4 regions of the Bradyrhizobium sp. CCGUVB1N3 genome follow, and region 2 is predicted to be linked to each of the others. Evidence: predicted binding sites of a transcription regulator. Region 2 holds the regulator's gene; each other region holds the start of a gene.
The links. Region 2 encodes PhoB, which activates phosphate uptake and scavenging genes when phosphate is short. Its sites were predicted from a motif close to TGTCATNNANCTGTCAT; they were not measured.
Positions count from the first base shown of each region.

Region 1: NLM33_RS25300 (YdcH family protein) is a predicted target of PhoB. The motif match lies at 1,806-1,822, and genes of this name have one in related genera.
Region 3: NLM33_RS04125 (RNA degradosome polyphosphate kinase) is a predicted target of PhoB. The motif match lies at 1,409-1,425, and genes of this name have one in related genera.
Region 4: ugpB (sn-glycerol-3-phosphate ABC transporter substrate-binding protein UgpB) is a predicted target of PhoB. The motif match lies at 1,276-1,292, and genes of this name have one in related genera.

Region 1 covers NZ_JANADR010000001.1:5,306,980-5,310,561, reverse strand. Annotated here, with positions in the region: gene NLM33_RS25320 (GGDEF domain-containing protein) at 25-774, shown strand; gene NLM33_RS25315 (hypothetical protein) at 776-1,027, opposite strand; gene NLM33_RS25310 (hypothetical protein) at 1,052-1,267, opposite strand; gene NLM33_RS25305 (YdcH family protein) at 1,373-1,579, opposite strand; gene NLM33_RS25300 (YdcH family protein) at 1,909-2,088, shown strand; gene NLM33_RS25295 (NAD(P)/FAD-dependent oxidoreductase) at 2,203-3,306, opposite strand; gene NLM33_RS25290 (EAL domain-containing protein) at 3,506-3,582, shown strand, end outside.
Region 2 covers NZ_JANADR010000001.1:6,806,548-6,810,129, reverse strand. Annotated here, with positions in the region: gene NLM33_RS32400 (aspartate aminotransferase family protein) at 1-352, opposite strand, end outside; gene NLM33_RS32395 (GcrA family cell cycle regulator) at 808-1,320, shown strand; gene phoB (phosphate regulon transcriptional regulator PhoB) at 1,403-2,110, opposite strand; gene phoU (phosphate signaling complex protein PhoU) at 2,125-2,841, opposite strand; gene pstB (phosphate ABC transporter ATP-binding protein PstB) at 2,853-3,582, opposite strand, start outside.
Region 3 covers NZ_JANADR010000001.1:891,164-894,745, forward strand. Annotated here, with positions in the region: gene NLM33_RS04125 (RNA degradosome polyphosphate kinase) at 1-1,333, opposite strand, end outside; gene NLM33_RS04130 (DnaA ATPase domain-containing protein) at 1,488-2,165, opposite strand; gene NLM33_RS04135 (CDP-alcohol phosphatidyltransferase family protein) at 2,258-2,800, opposite strand; gene purM (phosphoribosylformylglycinamidine cyclo-ligase) at 2,954-3,582, shown strand, end outside.
Region 4 covers NZ_JANADR010000001.1:6,185,016-6,188,597, reverse strand. Annotated here, with positions in the region: gene ugpB (sn-glycerol-3-phosphate ABC transporter substrate-binding protein UgpB) at 1-1,222, opposite strand, end outside; one part of gene NLM33_RS29470 (IS5 family transposase) at 1,680-2,099, opposite strand; one part of gene NLM33_RS29470 (IS5 family transposase) at 2,102-2,440, opposite strand; gene NLM33_RS29465 (CaiB/BaiF CoA-transferase family protein) at 2,516-3,582, opposite strand, start outside.

The DNA.
Region 1 (3,582 bases), 1.5 Mb from region 2:
AAGCCTTCATTGAGCAGGACGCCCATGAAGAAACCAAAAAGGGCGATCGCTGCGAAGGCAAAAAAGGGCCGGAAAAGCAGCGGGAGCCGATCCAAACCCGCGGCCAAACCCGTAGCCAAGCGCGCGAGGCGGCCGGGCAGGCCGCCCGCTGCGACCGCCGACGCGGCCAAGAACGACGCCAAGAACGACCGCAAGCACGACGCCAAGGCGACCATCCGCAGCCTACGCACCAGGCTCGCCCAGGCCCAGCGGCGCATCGACGAGCTCGAGGCTGCCGCCGACACCGACTTCCTGCTCGGTATCCCGAACCGGCGCGGCTTCGAGCGCGAGCTGCATCGTGCGATCGCCTACATGACGCGCTATGCCGCCCGCGGCGCGCTGATCGTGCTCGATGTCGACCGCCTGAAGCCCATCAACGACTCCTTCGGTCACGCCGCCGGTGATGAGGTTCTCAAGGCGATCGCCGCCGCGCTGACGCGGCAGGTGCGAGCCTCCGACGTGGTCGGCCGCCTTGGCGGCGACGAGTTTGCGCTCTTGTTGTGGAATCTCAGCGAGACCGACGCCAAGGCGAAGGCCGCAGGCTTCGAGCAGGCGATCGACGATCTGTCCTTTGTCTTTCGCGGCCAGCGCGTGAATGCGGGCGCCTCCGCCGGCGTCGCGCTGCTCGGATCTCACGCCGAGGCAGGCCGCGCGCTGGAGGAAGCCGACGCGGCCATGTACGTGCGCAAGGCCCAGCGGCGGCACGAGCCGCGGATCAGGCTGATCAGCAGCTAAACTAGAGCGCGCTGAGGTCTTCCGGCACGTTGCCGAACTTGCGCAGCAGCTTGGCGTCGCCGAACTCGCCGGTCATGGGATCGCCGCTGCGGCTGAACGCGATTGCGCCGATATGGCCGGCGCCGTGCGCCAGGATCTCGGCGCGCCGCAGCGCGGCGGCCGAGGTCTGACATTCCTCCGCGGCGCCCGCGACAGGCGATCCATCTTCATCGGTGAGGAAAGGCAGTGCGACATAGTAGGTGACATCGGACATGGTCGGCTCCGAGTGCTCGTTGGCTCACGCGGCGCTGGAGGTGCTCCGCATCTTGTTGCGCGACGTCTCGGGAATGCAGCCGGCCGAAATTGCCGCCTGCAATTCCTCGAGCTCCGCTTCCAGATATTCGTTGGCCATGATCAGCGCCTTGATGGTGCTGCGCAGATTGCCGTCGCACATCGCGATCGCCTGATCGCAGGCTTGTTCATAGTGGCTGTTGTCGAAGGCGGCTGCGGACATGGCGTTTCCCCGGAAGCGGTTGAAGCCCAAATGTTCTTCTTTTGTTCTTTTTGAGTCAAGCGGAATTCGATGCCCCGCGAAATGCATTGGGTATAGCGGCGGCGATCAGGCGATGATGTCGGGCGTGATCTGGTCTTCGATGAAGGCGATACGGTCGCGCAACAACAGCTTGCGTTTCTTCAGGCGCTGCAACCGCAACAGGTCGGGGGCGGGCGATTGATGCAATGCATCGATCGCCGCATCGAGATCTCGGTGTTCCTGCTGCAACCGCGCGAGCTCGGATTCGAGTTCGCGCTCGTCTTCATTGGTCATGATGTGCGGTAGCCGGAAAACCCGATGAGGTTGCGAAAGGCTGTGGAAGGCCTGTGGAAAGTATCGTCCTTGCGCGACGTGATCGCAAGCGATCTGGGTCCTCTATCAACGCTCTCTCGCAAGATATTTAAGTGGATCGCGGCGTCGCCGCGGAAGCGCATTGAAATCATGGACAATTCTAGTCGCAGTTCCGTACTCACGGTTCATTACATATGAATTTTCAAAAATGACAGTACGACCACGGATACCCATCGACAGAACGAATCGGTGATGTAGACTTGTTCGTCCGGATCGAATCCTGAGGTTCAACCCTATCGAGGAGGTTTCGAATGACAATTCAGGCACATCTTGTTGAATTGGAGCGGAAACACAAACTTCTCGAAAACGAATTGCACGAAGCTCTTGTGCACCTTTCAACAGACGACCTGCAAATTGTTGAGTTGAAGCGCCGGAAGTTGATGGTCAAGGACCAGATCGAGCGATTGAAGCACGACGGCACGCTCCACTAGTAACCCCCGTACAAGCGTAGGTCTGACATCGCACCCTTCACGCAGGGATGAGAGCTGCTGCGCTCATCCCTGTGTCGAGGTGCGAAGCGTCGTGCGATTACTTTCGCGCGACGTCTAGATGTTTGCGAGCTCGGCGACGTGGTCGGCGATCGCAAGCGATGACGTCAGGCCGGGGGACTCGATACCGAAGAGATTGATCAGGCCGTCCACGCCGTGATCGCGCGCGCCCTGCATCAGGAAATCCTGCGTGGCGACCGCCGGCGGGACGATCTTCGGGCGTATGCCCGAATAGCTCGGCATCAACGCGCCATCAGGCAGGTCCGGCCAGTATTTGCGGATTGCCGGATAGAATCGCTCTGCGCGTGCGGGATCGACCGCATAGTCGATCGCTTCGATCCACTCCACGTCGGGACCGAAACGCGCCTGGCCTGCCATGTCCAGCGTCAGGTGCACGCCGAGCCCGCCGGGCTCGGGCACGGGATAGATCAGCCGCGAGAACGGTGCCTTGGCGCTGCAGCTGAAATAGTTGCCCTTGGCGAGATAGGCCGGCGGAATCCGGTCGAGCGGCATGCCGTCGACGTTGCGCGCCACCGTCGTCGCCGAAAGACCTGCCGCGTTGATCAGCAGGCTGCATTGCAGCGTCATCGGCGCTTCGCCGCCGGCATCGATTTCGAGGACGCCGCCTGACGCCTTGGCGCGGATCAGCGGCGTGTGAAACGCGAACGCAGCTCCCGCCGCTTCGGCCTCGCCGCGCAGCGAGAGCATGTAGGCGTGGCTGTCGATGATGCCGGTCGAGGGCGAGAGCAACGCGGCATCGCAAGCGAGCGCCGGCTCCAGCGCGCGCGCGGCGTCGCCTGCGAGCATCTGCATGTCGAGCACGCCATTGGCCTCGGCATGCGCCTTGATCGATTGCAGCTTCTCGGTCTCATTCGGATTCGTCGCAACGATCAGCTTGCCGCAATTTTTGTGCGGGATGTTGCGCTCGGCGCAGTAGCGGTAGAGCGCATGCTTGCCGCTGACGCACAGCCGCGCCATCCAGCTCCCGGCGCGGTAGTAGATCCCGGCGTGGATCACCTCGCTGTTGCGCGAAGAGGTAACGGTGCCGATGGCCTCCGCCGCCTCCAGCACGATCACCTCCCGCCCGGCCTGGGCGAGCTTTCGCGCGACCGCGAGCCCGACCACGCCCGCTCCGATGACGACGCAGTCAACTCTATCCATGGTGGAACGGGAGGTCCGTCGGCGGCAGCGCCGAGAGACTTAAGAAACCGCCCCCAAGGCGGTTCTCCATTAAGGAAGAATTTATCATGTCAGGGCAATTGCCGTATCTGGCGTCACATTTTTCTGTCGTGCTGACAGGCGTTTACCCGATCCCAACCCGTGAGGCCAGACAATCCGAAGTTGAAATCGCGGGTGGCTGATGGCTGACAAGAACTGGCACGCGAGCGGCACGATTCTGACGTCTGTGCAGGCGCTGGCATGCCTGGCCTGCACGGT
Region 2 (3,582 bases):
TGGAGGCGTGATAGCGGCGCACCACCTTGATCACGCATTCCATCGCCTCGGCGCCGGAATTGCAGAAGAACACGAAGTCCGCAAAGCTCTCGTTGCAGAGCCTGACTGCGAGCTTCTCGCCATCCGGGCTCTGGAACAGGTTCGACATGTGCCAGAGCTTCGTCGCCTGCTCCTGCAGAGCCTTGACCAGATGCGGATGTGCGTGACCGAGCGCATTCACGGCGACGCCCGAGGTGAAATCGAGATAGCGCTCGCCATTGGTTGAGACCAGCCAGCAGCCTTCGCCGCGCTCGAAGCCGAGCTCGGCCCTGGCGAAAACGGGAAGCAGATGCGTCGCGGCGCTCTTGGTCATGGCGGTCACTTGGATGTTGGGGCCGGCTGAGGCTGCGTTGCGCAGCGCATCATTGACCTGCCCGGAAAACGAAACGTGCCGCCTTTTAAGGGCGGCACGTGTCACTATTTTATGCCTGGAAAAACCGCTGTCAATGCCGCCAGAAGGCCCCTGCAAGCCGCGCGGCCCGTAGTCTTGCGGTGGCAATTTTGAGTTCTTTTAGCGACGGAACATGTGGACGCTGGGCCGCAGACTCTTGCGCGGGAGTCACGCCATATTGTAGCGTTTCCCCCGTCAGATACGACATCTCGTGCAGCAGTTCTGATCCTCTTAGTCCTCATGTACCGGCGTAACGTTCAGGTGCGTTTTCGCGCCCGGCGAGCCTTAAGGGATTCTGGCAGCACGGGTTTTTCGAGGCTTAGACATCGCCACGCGGCCCCAAGGATTGGCAGGCGCGCGGCGAGGGGAAGGGTGCAATGACGGTTTTGACCTGGTCCGACGATCGCGTCGAGCAATTGAAAAAGCTCTGGGAAGCCGGGCTTTCGGCCAGCCAGATCGCTGCCGAGCTCGGAAATGTGACGCGCAACGCCGTAATCGGCAAGGTGCACCGGCTGGGCCTGTCCGGCCGCGCCAAGACCCCGTCCTCGGCGGCTCCGCGGCCGCGCAAGGCGCGCCCGGCGCAGCACATGATGCGGGTGAGCCGCCCGATCTCGCGCGGCAACACCGCCCTCGCCCAGGCCTTCGAGGTCGAGGTCGAGCCCGATCCGATCACCTATGACAACGTCGTTCCGATGAGCCAGCGCCTGTCGCTGCTCGAGCTCAACGAAGCGACCTGCCATTGGCCGGTCGGCGATCCCTCGAGCCCGGATTTCTTCTTCTGCGGCGGCAAGTCGCTCTCGGGCCTGCCCTACTGCGCGCAGCATTCGCGCGTCGCCTACCAACCGGCCGCCGACCGCCGCCGCGCTCCGGCCAAGCCCGGCACGCGCTGAGTTCGGCCACAAACGACAACGTCCCGGCGCAAGGCCGGGACGTTTGATCGAGAGACGTCAGCGCGCCATCCGGCGCGCTTTTTTACGTCTGCTCCGCCTTCGCAAACCGATCATCCAGCGCGTAGCCGGCGCCGCGGACGGTGCGGATCGGATCCTGCTCGCGGCCGAGATTGAGCAGCTTGCGCAGGCGGCCGATGTGGACATCGACGGTGCGCTCGTCGATATAGATGTCGCGGCCCCAGACGCTGTCGAGCAGCTGCTCGCGCGAGAACACGCGGCCCGGATGCTCCAGGAAGAACTCCAAGAGGCGATATTCGGTCGGGCCAAGGTCGATCGGCCGTCCGGAGCGCGCGACGCGGCGTTTTTCACGATCCAGCTCGATGTCGCCGTAGGCAAGTATGGTCGCAAGCCGCTCGGGGCTCGCACGCCTGAGCAGGCCTTTCACGCGCGCGAGCAACTCGGGCACCGAGAACGGCTTGACGATGTAGTCGTCGGCGCCGGTGGCAAGCCCGCGCACCCGCTCGCTCTCCTCACCGCGCGCCGTGAGCATGATGATCGGCAACCCCTTGGTCTCGGGCCTTGCGCGAAGCCTGCGGCACAGCTCGATGCCGGACAGGCCCGGCAGCATCCAGTCGAGCACGATCAGGTCGGGGATGTGCTCCTTGAGGCGGGTGTCGGCGTCGTCGCCGCGCATCACCGTCTCGACATCGTAGCCGTCGCCTTCGAGGTTGTAGCGCAACAGCTCGGTCAGCGCTTCCTCGTCCTCAACAACCAAAATGCGTGCGCCCATGGCGTCGTCGCTCCTTAAGTGTTCGGCACGGTCGTGGCGAAGGTCGTCATGTCGCCCTTCGGACGCTTGTCCGCGATGGCCTGACCTTCGATCATGTAGAAGACGGTCTCGGCGATATTGGTCGCATGATCGCCGATCCGCTCGATGTTCTTGGCGCAGAACATCAAATGGATGCAGAACGAGATGTTGCGCGGATCCTCCATCATGTAGGTGAGGAGCTCGCGGAACAGCGAGGTACAGATCGCGTCGACCTCCTCGTCGCCTTTCCAGACCATCATCGCCGCCGGCAGGTCATGCGCGGCATAGGCGTCCAGCACCGACTTGACCTGCTGCTGCACGAGGTCGGTCATGTGCTCCAGGCCGCGGAACAGCTTGAGCGGATGGAAATCGGTCTCGAGCGCGGCAACGCGCTTGCCCATGTTCTTGGCGAGGTCGCCGATCCGCTCCAGATCGGTCGCAACGCGCATGGCGCCGACGATTTCGCGCAGGTCGACCGCCATCGGCTGGCGACGTGCGATCGTGAGCACGGCGCGCTCCTCGATCTTTTTCTGGAGCGCGTCGATTTCGGCGTCGGTTGCCACCACGCGCTGGCCGAGCGCGACGTCACGGCGGATCAGCGCATCGACGGAATCGACGATCATGCGCTCGGCAAGGCCGCCCATCTCCGCGACGAGCCGCGTGAGCTCCTGGAGGTCGGTGTCGAAGGCCTTTGCGGTATGTTCAGAAGCCATTTCCTGTCTCCTCAGCCGAAGCGGCCGGTGATGTAGTCCTGTGTGCGCCGGTCGCTGGGCGACGTGAAGATCTTGCTGGTCTCGTCGAACTCGATCAGCTCGCCGAGATACATGAAGGCGGTCTTGTCGGAGACGCGCGCCGCCTGCTGCATGTTATGGGTGACGATCGCGATCGTGTAGTCCTCGGCGAGCTCCTGGATCAGCTCCTCGACCTTGGCGGTCGAGATCGGATCGAGCGCCGAGCAGGGCTCGTCGAACAGGATCACCTCGGGACGCACCGCCACGGTGCGGGCGATGCAGAGGCGCTGCTGCTGGCCGCCGGAAAGCGACAGGCCCGACGCGTTGAGCTTGTCCTTGACCTCGTTCCACAGCGCGCCGCCGCGCAGCGCCTTCTCGACCCGGTCGTCCATCTCGGACTTCGAGATCTTCTCATAGAGGCGGATGCCGAAGGCGATGTTCTCGTAGATCGTCATCGGGAACGGCGTCGGCTTCTGGAACACCATCCCGACCCGGGCCCGCAGCAGGTTGAGGTCGAGCCTGGGGTCGAGGATGTTGGTCTGGTCGAGCATGAGCTGACCGGTGGCGCGCTGGCCCGGATAGAGGTCGTACATCCGGTTGAAGATGCGCAGCAGGGTCGACTTGCCGCAGCCGGACGGGCCGATGAACGCCGTGACACGGTTGGTGCCGAGCGTCAGGTTGATGTTCTTCAGCGCGTGGTGCTCGCCGTAATAGAAGTTGAGG
Region 3 (3,582 bases), 5.9 Mb from region 2:
GGAAGCCGTAGACGACCTGTACGCCGGCGCGCTCGAGGTCGCGTGCCCAGCGGATATTGGCTTCCTCGTCGAAGCGCGCCTTGAGCTCGATCAGCGCGGTGACGGACTTGCCGGCCTCGGCGGCCTCGGCCAGCGCGCGTACGATCGGCGAGTTGTTGGAGGTGCGGTACAGCGTCTGCTTGATCGCGACGACGTCGGGGTCGCGTGTGGCTTGCTGGAGGAACTGCACGACGACGTCGAAGGATTCGTAGGGGTGATGGACGATGAGATCCTTCTGCCGGATCGCGGCGAAGATGTCGCCGCCATGCTCGCGCACGCGCTCGGGATGGCGGGGCACGTAAGGGGTGAATTCGAGGTCGGGGCGATCGAGGCGGGTGAGCTGCGACAGCTCGTTCATGGCAAGCACGCCGTCGACCAGGAACACTTCGTCGTCGGCCGCAGAAAGAGCGTGCTGCACGAAGCTGCGCAGCTGTTCGGGCGTCTTGGCGTCGACCTCGAGCCGGATCACCGATCCGCGGCGGCGGCGCTTCAACGCGGTCTCGAACACGCGCACGAGGTCTTCGGCCTCTTCCTCGATTTCCATTTCGGAGTCGCGGATGATGCGGAAGGCGCCCTGGCCGTGGAGGTTGTAGCCGGGGAACAGGCGGTTGATGAACAGGGCGGTCATCTGTTCCAGCGAGATCAGTCGCACTACGCCATCGGCGGGCAAGCGGACGAAGCGGTCGATCTTGCCGGGCATGCGGATCAGCGCGTTCATCTGCTTGCCGTCTGCGGCGCGCGTGAGCTGCAGCGCGATGGTGAAACCCAGGCTCGGAATGAACGGGAAGGGGTGAGCGGGATCGATTGCGAGCGGAGTGAGCAAGGGAAAGACGTTGTGGAGGAAGTGGTCCTCGAGCCAGCTCTTCTCCGCCTTGGTGACGTCCTTGCCGTCGACCAGCACGATGCCGACGTCGGCGAGCGTGGCGCGCAGATCGCGCCAGATCGCCTGCTGGTCACTTGCGAGCTGCGAGACGGTGCGGTTGATCAGCGCGAGCTGCTCGGACGGGGTCAGGCCGTCGGGGCTGCGCTCGGGGATGCCCTCGCGGACCTGCGCCTTGATGCCGGCGACGCGGACCATGAAGAACTCATCAAGGTTATTTGCCGAAATCGACAGGAATCGCACCCGCTCCAGCACCGGGTGGTGGGGATTGACCGATTCCTCCAGGACCCGGCGGTTGAAATGCAGCCAGGAAAGCTCGCGATTGATGAATCGCTCGGGGCTCGTTGCGATCGCCGGCAGGGCCGTCGCTTCTGGTTCTTTTTCTTTGATTTCAATAGCTTGCGCGGAGTCCATGAGAAGTCGATCCATCTTCTTTCGCCTCATCTTGCGACTTATGCGCAAAACCGGCGCAGAGCATGTGTTAGTGCGATGACGTTTCGATGACATTGATGTTCCGCCGCCCGGTGGCGTCAAGCGGCCGAGACGAACAAGGCCAAGCCGGGAGGGGTCAGGCGTGGCGCAGCAATTCGGCGGCCAGCGCCCGGGTCACGGGCCGGCCGAGCCGCAGGGCTTCGCTGTCAAGCAGCTCCACGGCCCGCCGTGCCGCTGCGGAGGAGCGCTCCAGGTGGGTCGCGAGATAGCTGACCACGCTCTCATCGACGCTCAACTGGCGGTCGGCACAGAACTTGACGATCAGGCCGCGGAACAGCTGGTCGTCCGGGGGCAGCAGCGACACCACGGGTACGGCGCGTAAGCGCGAGCGGAGGTCGCGCAGTTCGATCTCCAACGCCGCCGGGACCTCGCGGCCGGTGAGCAGGACGCAGGCCCCGTCCTCGCGCGCGAGGTTAAACAGATGGAAGAGCGCGCGCTCGTCAAAATCCTTCGATCTCAGATCCTCGACGACGAGCGCGCCCGTGGCGAGCGCCCCGGGCACGGCGGCCGCGGTCAATGCATTGGCAGTGGTGGAGCGGGCGCCGGCCTCTTCAGCCCAGATCGCGGCGAGGTGGCTCTTGCCTGAGCCTTCGGGGCCGGCAAGCCACATGATCCGGTTCGGCCATTCGGGCCAGGCATTGATCAGGGCGAGACCGGCGGCGTTGGCAGGGCCTTCGAGAAAATTGTCCCGGCTCAGGCTTTCCGCATGCGGAAGCGAAAACGCCAGTTGTCGGGGATGAACGCGGCCTGCCACGCTTGCTTTGCTCCATGCCGGCGCGCCGGCTTCGTTTGAAGAGAATCGACGTATCGAGCGGGAGTTGGCCTTTTGCGGGGCCGCATCCCGGCTCATTTGGCCTCGATCGTGCTCATGTGCCGCAGCCACTCGACGAGATAGAGCGATACGGAGGAGAGCGTGAAGACCGTGACGAGGCCCATCAGGATTATATCATAGGGGCCGGGCTTGAAGCCGAACGCGAGGGAGGCCAGCACCAACGCCGCATAGGCCACCTGGGCTGCAGTGTTGAGCTTCGACACCTTCGAGGGCTTCATCTCGACCGGCTTGTCGAACAGCCAGGAGACGATCACGGCGGCGACGATCATGATGTCGCGGGAAACCACCAGAATCACGATCCAGCGCGGGATGTCGCCCCAGATGCCGAGCGCCAGATAGATCGAGACCAGCAGCGCCTTGTCGGCGAGCGGATCGAGCAGGGCGCCGAGCTCGCTCCTCATGTTGAAGCGCTTGGCCAAGAAGCCGTCGACGGCGTCGCTGATGCCGGCGATCAGGAAGACGGCGAACGCCACTTCCATTTGGCTCGACACGATCGCCCAGACGATGATCGGGACCAGCATGATGCGGCCCAGGGTAATGATGTTTGGAATACTCACGCGGCGCTTCCCGGCACCCGGTCTGACCTCGAAACCGGCCCCTTGGAGGCTGAACCGGTTGATATCTACATAGTATAGCCTTAGGCCCCTTGCGAGCCATTGCGCAGCCCTCGAATTCGACGTAACCAGCCGCAAATCCACTGGAAATCCGGCATGACCGACCGCAAAAACGGCCTTACCTACGCCGATTCAGGCGTGGACATCGATGCGGGCAATCGCCTGGTCGACCTGATCAAGCCGATGGTGCGCGCCACCGCGCGTGCTGGCGCCGATGCCGAGATCGGCGGTTTTGGCGGCCTGTTCGACCTCAAGGCGGCCGGGTTCAAGGACCCGGTCCTGGTCGCCGCCACCGACGGTGTCGGCACCAAGGTCAAGATCGCCATCGAGACCGGCCTGCATGGCGGGATCGGCATCGATCTGGTCGCGATGAGTGTCAACGACCTCGTGGTGCAGGGGGCCGAGCCGCTGTTCTTCCTCGACTATTTCGCATGCGGCAAGCTCGACCCCGAGGCCGCTGCGTCGATCGTCGCGGGCGTCGCCGAGGGTTGCCGCGAGTCGGGTTGTGCACTGATCGGGGGCGAGACCGCCGAGATGCCCGGCCTCTACAAGGACGGCGATTATGATCTCGCCGGGTTCGCGGTCGGCGCCGCCGAGCGGGGCACCCTGCTGCCGCGCAATGATATCGCCGCGGGCGATGCCGTGATTGGGCTGGCGTCCTCCGGCGTGCATTCCAACGGCTTCTCGCTGGTGCGCAAGATCGTTGAGCAGTCCGGCCTCGGCTT
Region 4 (3,582 bases), 620 kb from region 2:
GCGCCTGCTCGATCTCCTCGCACCAGACGTCGCGAAGCTGTGCCATGTTGCCGAGCCGCAGGCCGCGGGAGTTCTCGGTCGGCTCCTTGTTGGTCAGCTCGAGCAGCGGCGTTTCGAGATAGGGCTGATCCTTGTAGAAGCCCTCGGCCTTCGCCTTCTCATAGGCCGCCTTGGTGATCGGCAGATAGCCGGATGCCTTGTGGACCCAGACCTGGCGGTCGGTGTCCGACAGGAAGGTCAGGAATTTTGCGACACCCTTGTACTCATCGGGAGTCTTGCCGCCCATCACCCAGAGCGAAGCGCCGCCGATGATCGAGTTCTGCGGCGCGCCCTTGGCGTCCGGATAGTAGGGCATTGGCGCGGCGGCGAAGTTGAACTTGGCCTGCGCCTTGATGTTGGCGAACAAAGACGAGGAGCTCAGGAAGATCGGGCACTCGCCGGAAGTGAAGCGGCCCTCGCCGGTGTTGGTGCGGCCGGCATAGTCGTAGGTCTTGTCCTTTTGAAGCTCGACCAGGTTTTCGAGATGCTTGACCTGGAGCGGACCGTTGAACTGAAGAACCGTATCGAAGCCGTCGAGACCGTTGGCCTTGGTCGAGAGCGACACATTGTGCCAGGCGGAGAGCTGCTCCAGGTTGACCCAGGTGGCCCACGCATTGGAGAACCCGCAGGTCGCATGGCCGGCAGCCTTCAGCTTCTTGCCGGCCTCGAAAACTTCCGGCCAGGTCTTCGGGATCTCGACATTGGCCTTCTTGAGCTCGTCGAGATTGACCCACATGACCGTGGACGAGGAGTTGAACGGGAAGGACAGCATTTCGCCCTTCGAGGTCGAGTAGTAGCCGGTGATCGCGGGCAGGTAGACCTTGGGATCGAACGTCTCGCCGGTCTCGGCCATCAGCTTGTAGACGGGTTTGACGGCGCCGGTCGCGGCCATCATGGTCGCGGTGCCGACCTCGAAGACCTGCATGATGTGCGGCGCATTGCCGGCGCGGAAGGCCGCGATGCCGGCGTTCATGGTATCGGGATAGCTGCCCTTATAGGTCGGAATCACCTTGTAGTCGCTCTGCGACGTGTTGAAGTCGTTGGCGAGCTTGACGATGACGTCGTTGTTCGCGCCGGTCATCGCGTGCCACCACTGAATTTCGGTCACGGCCAGCGCCGGCGAGGCGGCAAAGCCGAACGTGGCGGCAATGGCGGCAGCCGCTGCAAATTGTCGAAGAGCCATTCAGAAACCTCCCTTGGGCCGTCATCAAAGAGCGCTTGCGCTAGCAGCGCCATGTGACGTTCACATGACTGTGTATGCGGCCGAAACGAAAGCGGCAAGCGCCGCAAAAGGGAAGTCGTCAAATAGGCGAAGACGCCTACGGCCGCGCCGCAGCATTGGGTCGGCGGTGAGCGGATCGCTCGGCAGAACAGGTGGCCCTTTGGCAACGCGATGCGGCCGCAAGCTCGAAAACCTCTCCCGCTTGCGGGAGAGGCAAAGGCCGCCTTCGGCGGCCGTCCTCTTAAGAGACGCCGAGGCGAAGCCTCGGCTACTGCGCAGCGCCGGGTGAGGGCTCTCTCCTCTTGGGGATTGTCCCGTTGCGGAGACACCCTCTCCCCAACCCTCCCCCGCAAGCGGGGGAGGGAGCGCACTGCCGTTGCGGCCACGCTGAAGCCTAGTGAAGCCCTAGGGTCCGGACTCAATTGAGCCAATAGGTGACTGCGGCGGCGATGAAGGCTGCACTGAGGTAATTCCTGGCGAGTTTGTCGTATCGGGTGGCGATGCGACGCCAGTCTTTGAGTCTGCACCACATACGTTCGACGCGGTTTCGCTGCTTGTAAGCGCGTTTGTCGTAAGGAATAGGGCTGCGCCTTGATGTGGTCGAGGGGATGACCGGTTCAGCTTTGCGGCCCTTGATCAGGTGGCGCAGGTGATCGGCGTCGTATCCGCGGTCGGCGATCAGGCGGCGGAAGGGACCGATAGCGCGGACCAGATCGGCGGCAACGGTGATGTCGTTGACATTGCCGGCGGTGAGCAAAAGCACCCGAGGCCGTCCTTTGGCGTCGGTCAGGCCGTGGAGCTTCGTCGTGCGCCCGCCGCGCGAGCGGCCGATACCTTGCGCGAAGTCCCCCCTTTTGCGCCAGCGGCGGAGCGGTGGGCTTTGACGTGGGTGCTGTCGATGGCGACGGTGCCGAAGATGCCGCTATGACCGGTCAGAGCCTTGAAGATGTCGTGCCAAATCCCCTGACGGCTCCAGCGATTATAGCGATTGTAGATCGTCGTGTAGGGACCATACCCCGCCGGGCAATCGCGCCAGCGACCGCCCGAACGCAGCATGTAGACGATCCCGCTGATCACCCGGCGATCGTCGACGCGACGCGCTCCACGCCGACCACGGGGCAACAACGGCTCGATCCGCCGCCATTCCGCATCGTTCAAAAGGTAGAGCGCCTTCGCCATCCCGGCCTCCAAATCATCTTCGGAGACCTTGAATCACAAACCGGGCTCAGCCGGAATCCTTATTGAGTACAGACCCTAGCGCTTGCGCTCGGGACCGCAGACCACGCCGTTCTCGACCATCGCGTCGATCTCGGCCGTGGAATATCCGAACTCGCCGAGCACTTCAGTGGCATGCTGGCTGAATTTCGGTGGCACGCGGCGCAGGCTCGGCTTGCTGCGATCGAGCCGGATCGGCGAGGCGACGCCTTTGTACCAGTCCTTCTCGATAATATCGCCGCGGTAGATCGTGTGCGGATTGTTCAACGCCTGGTCGATCTTCTGCACCGGACCCGCGGGCAGTCCTGCCGCAAGCAACCGGTCGCATAGCGGCTCGGCCTCATGCTGGCTGAACACCGCGGCAAGCTCGGCGCGCAGCGCCTCGCGATTGGCGATGCGGTCCTTGTTGCGGGCAAAGCGTGGATCGGTGCCGAGCTCGGGCTTGCCGATCTCCTTGGCCAGTTTTCGGAAAGTGCCGTCATTGCCGACGCCGATGAAGATGTCGTCCGTCCTGGTCGGGAAGATCGCATAGGGCACGAGATTGGGATGCTCGTTGCCGGTCAGGCCAGGGGGCTTGCCGTGCATGAAGTAGTTCGCGGTGTGCGGATGCATGATCGCAAGGCCGGTCTCGTAGAGCGTCGTCTCGAGGAATTGCCCCTGGCCCGATCGCTGTCGCTCCGACAGCGCCATCAGGATGCCGATCGCCGCATAGAGCCCGGTGGTGATGTCGACCAGCGGCACGCCGATCCGCATCGGCCCGCTGTCGCGCGAGCCCGTCGCCGCGATCATGCCGGTCATCGCCTGGATGATGGCGTCATAGCCGGGATTGCCGCCTCGCGGGCCATCGGCGCCGAAGCCGCAGATCCGGCAATGCACGACGCGCGGAAATTTTTCGCGCAGCACCTCGTTACCGATGCCCCATTTCTCCAGCGTGCCGGGCTTGAAATTCTCGATCAGGACGTCGGCCGTCTCCAGCATCTTGAGCAGCACGGCGCGGCCGCCCTCGGAGGCGAGGTCGAGGCCGATCGAGCGCTTGTTGCGGTTGATGCCGACGAAGTAGGCCGCGTCCTCCTCATGGAAGGGAGGTCCCCATTCGCGCACCTCAT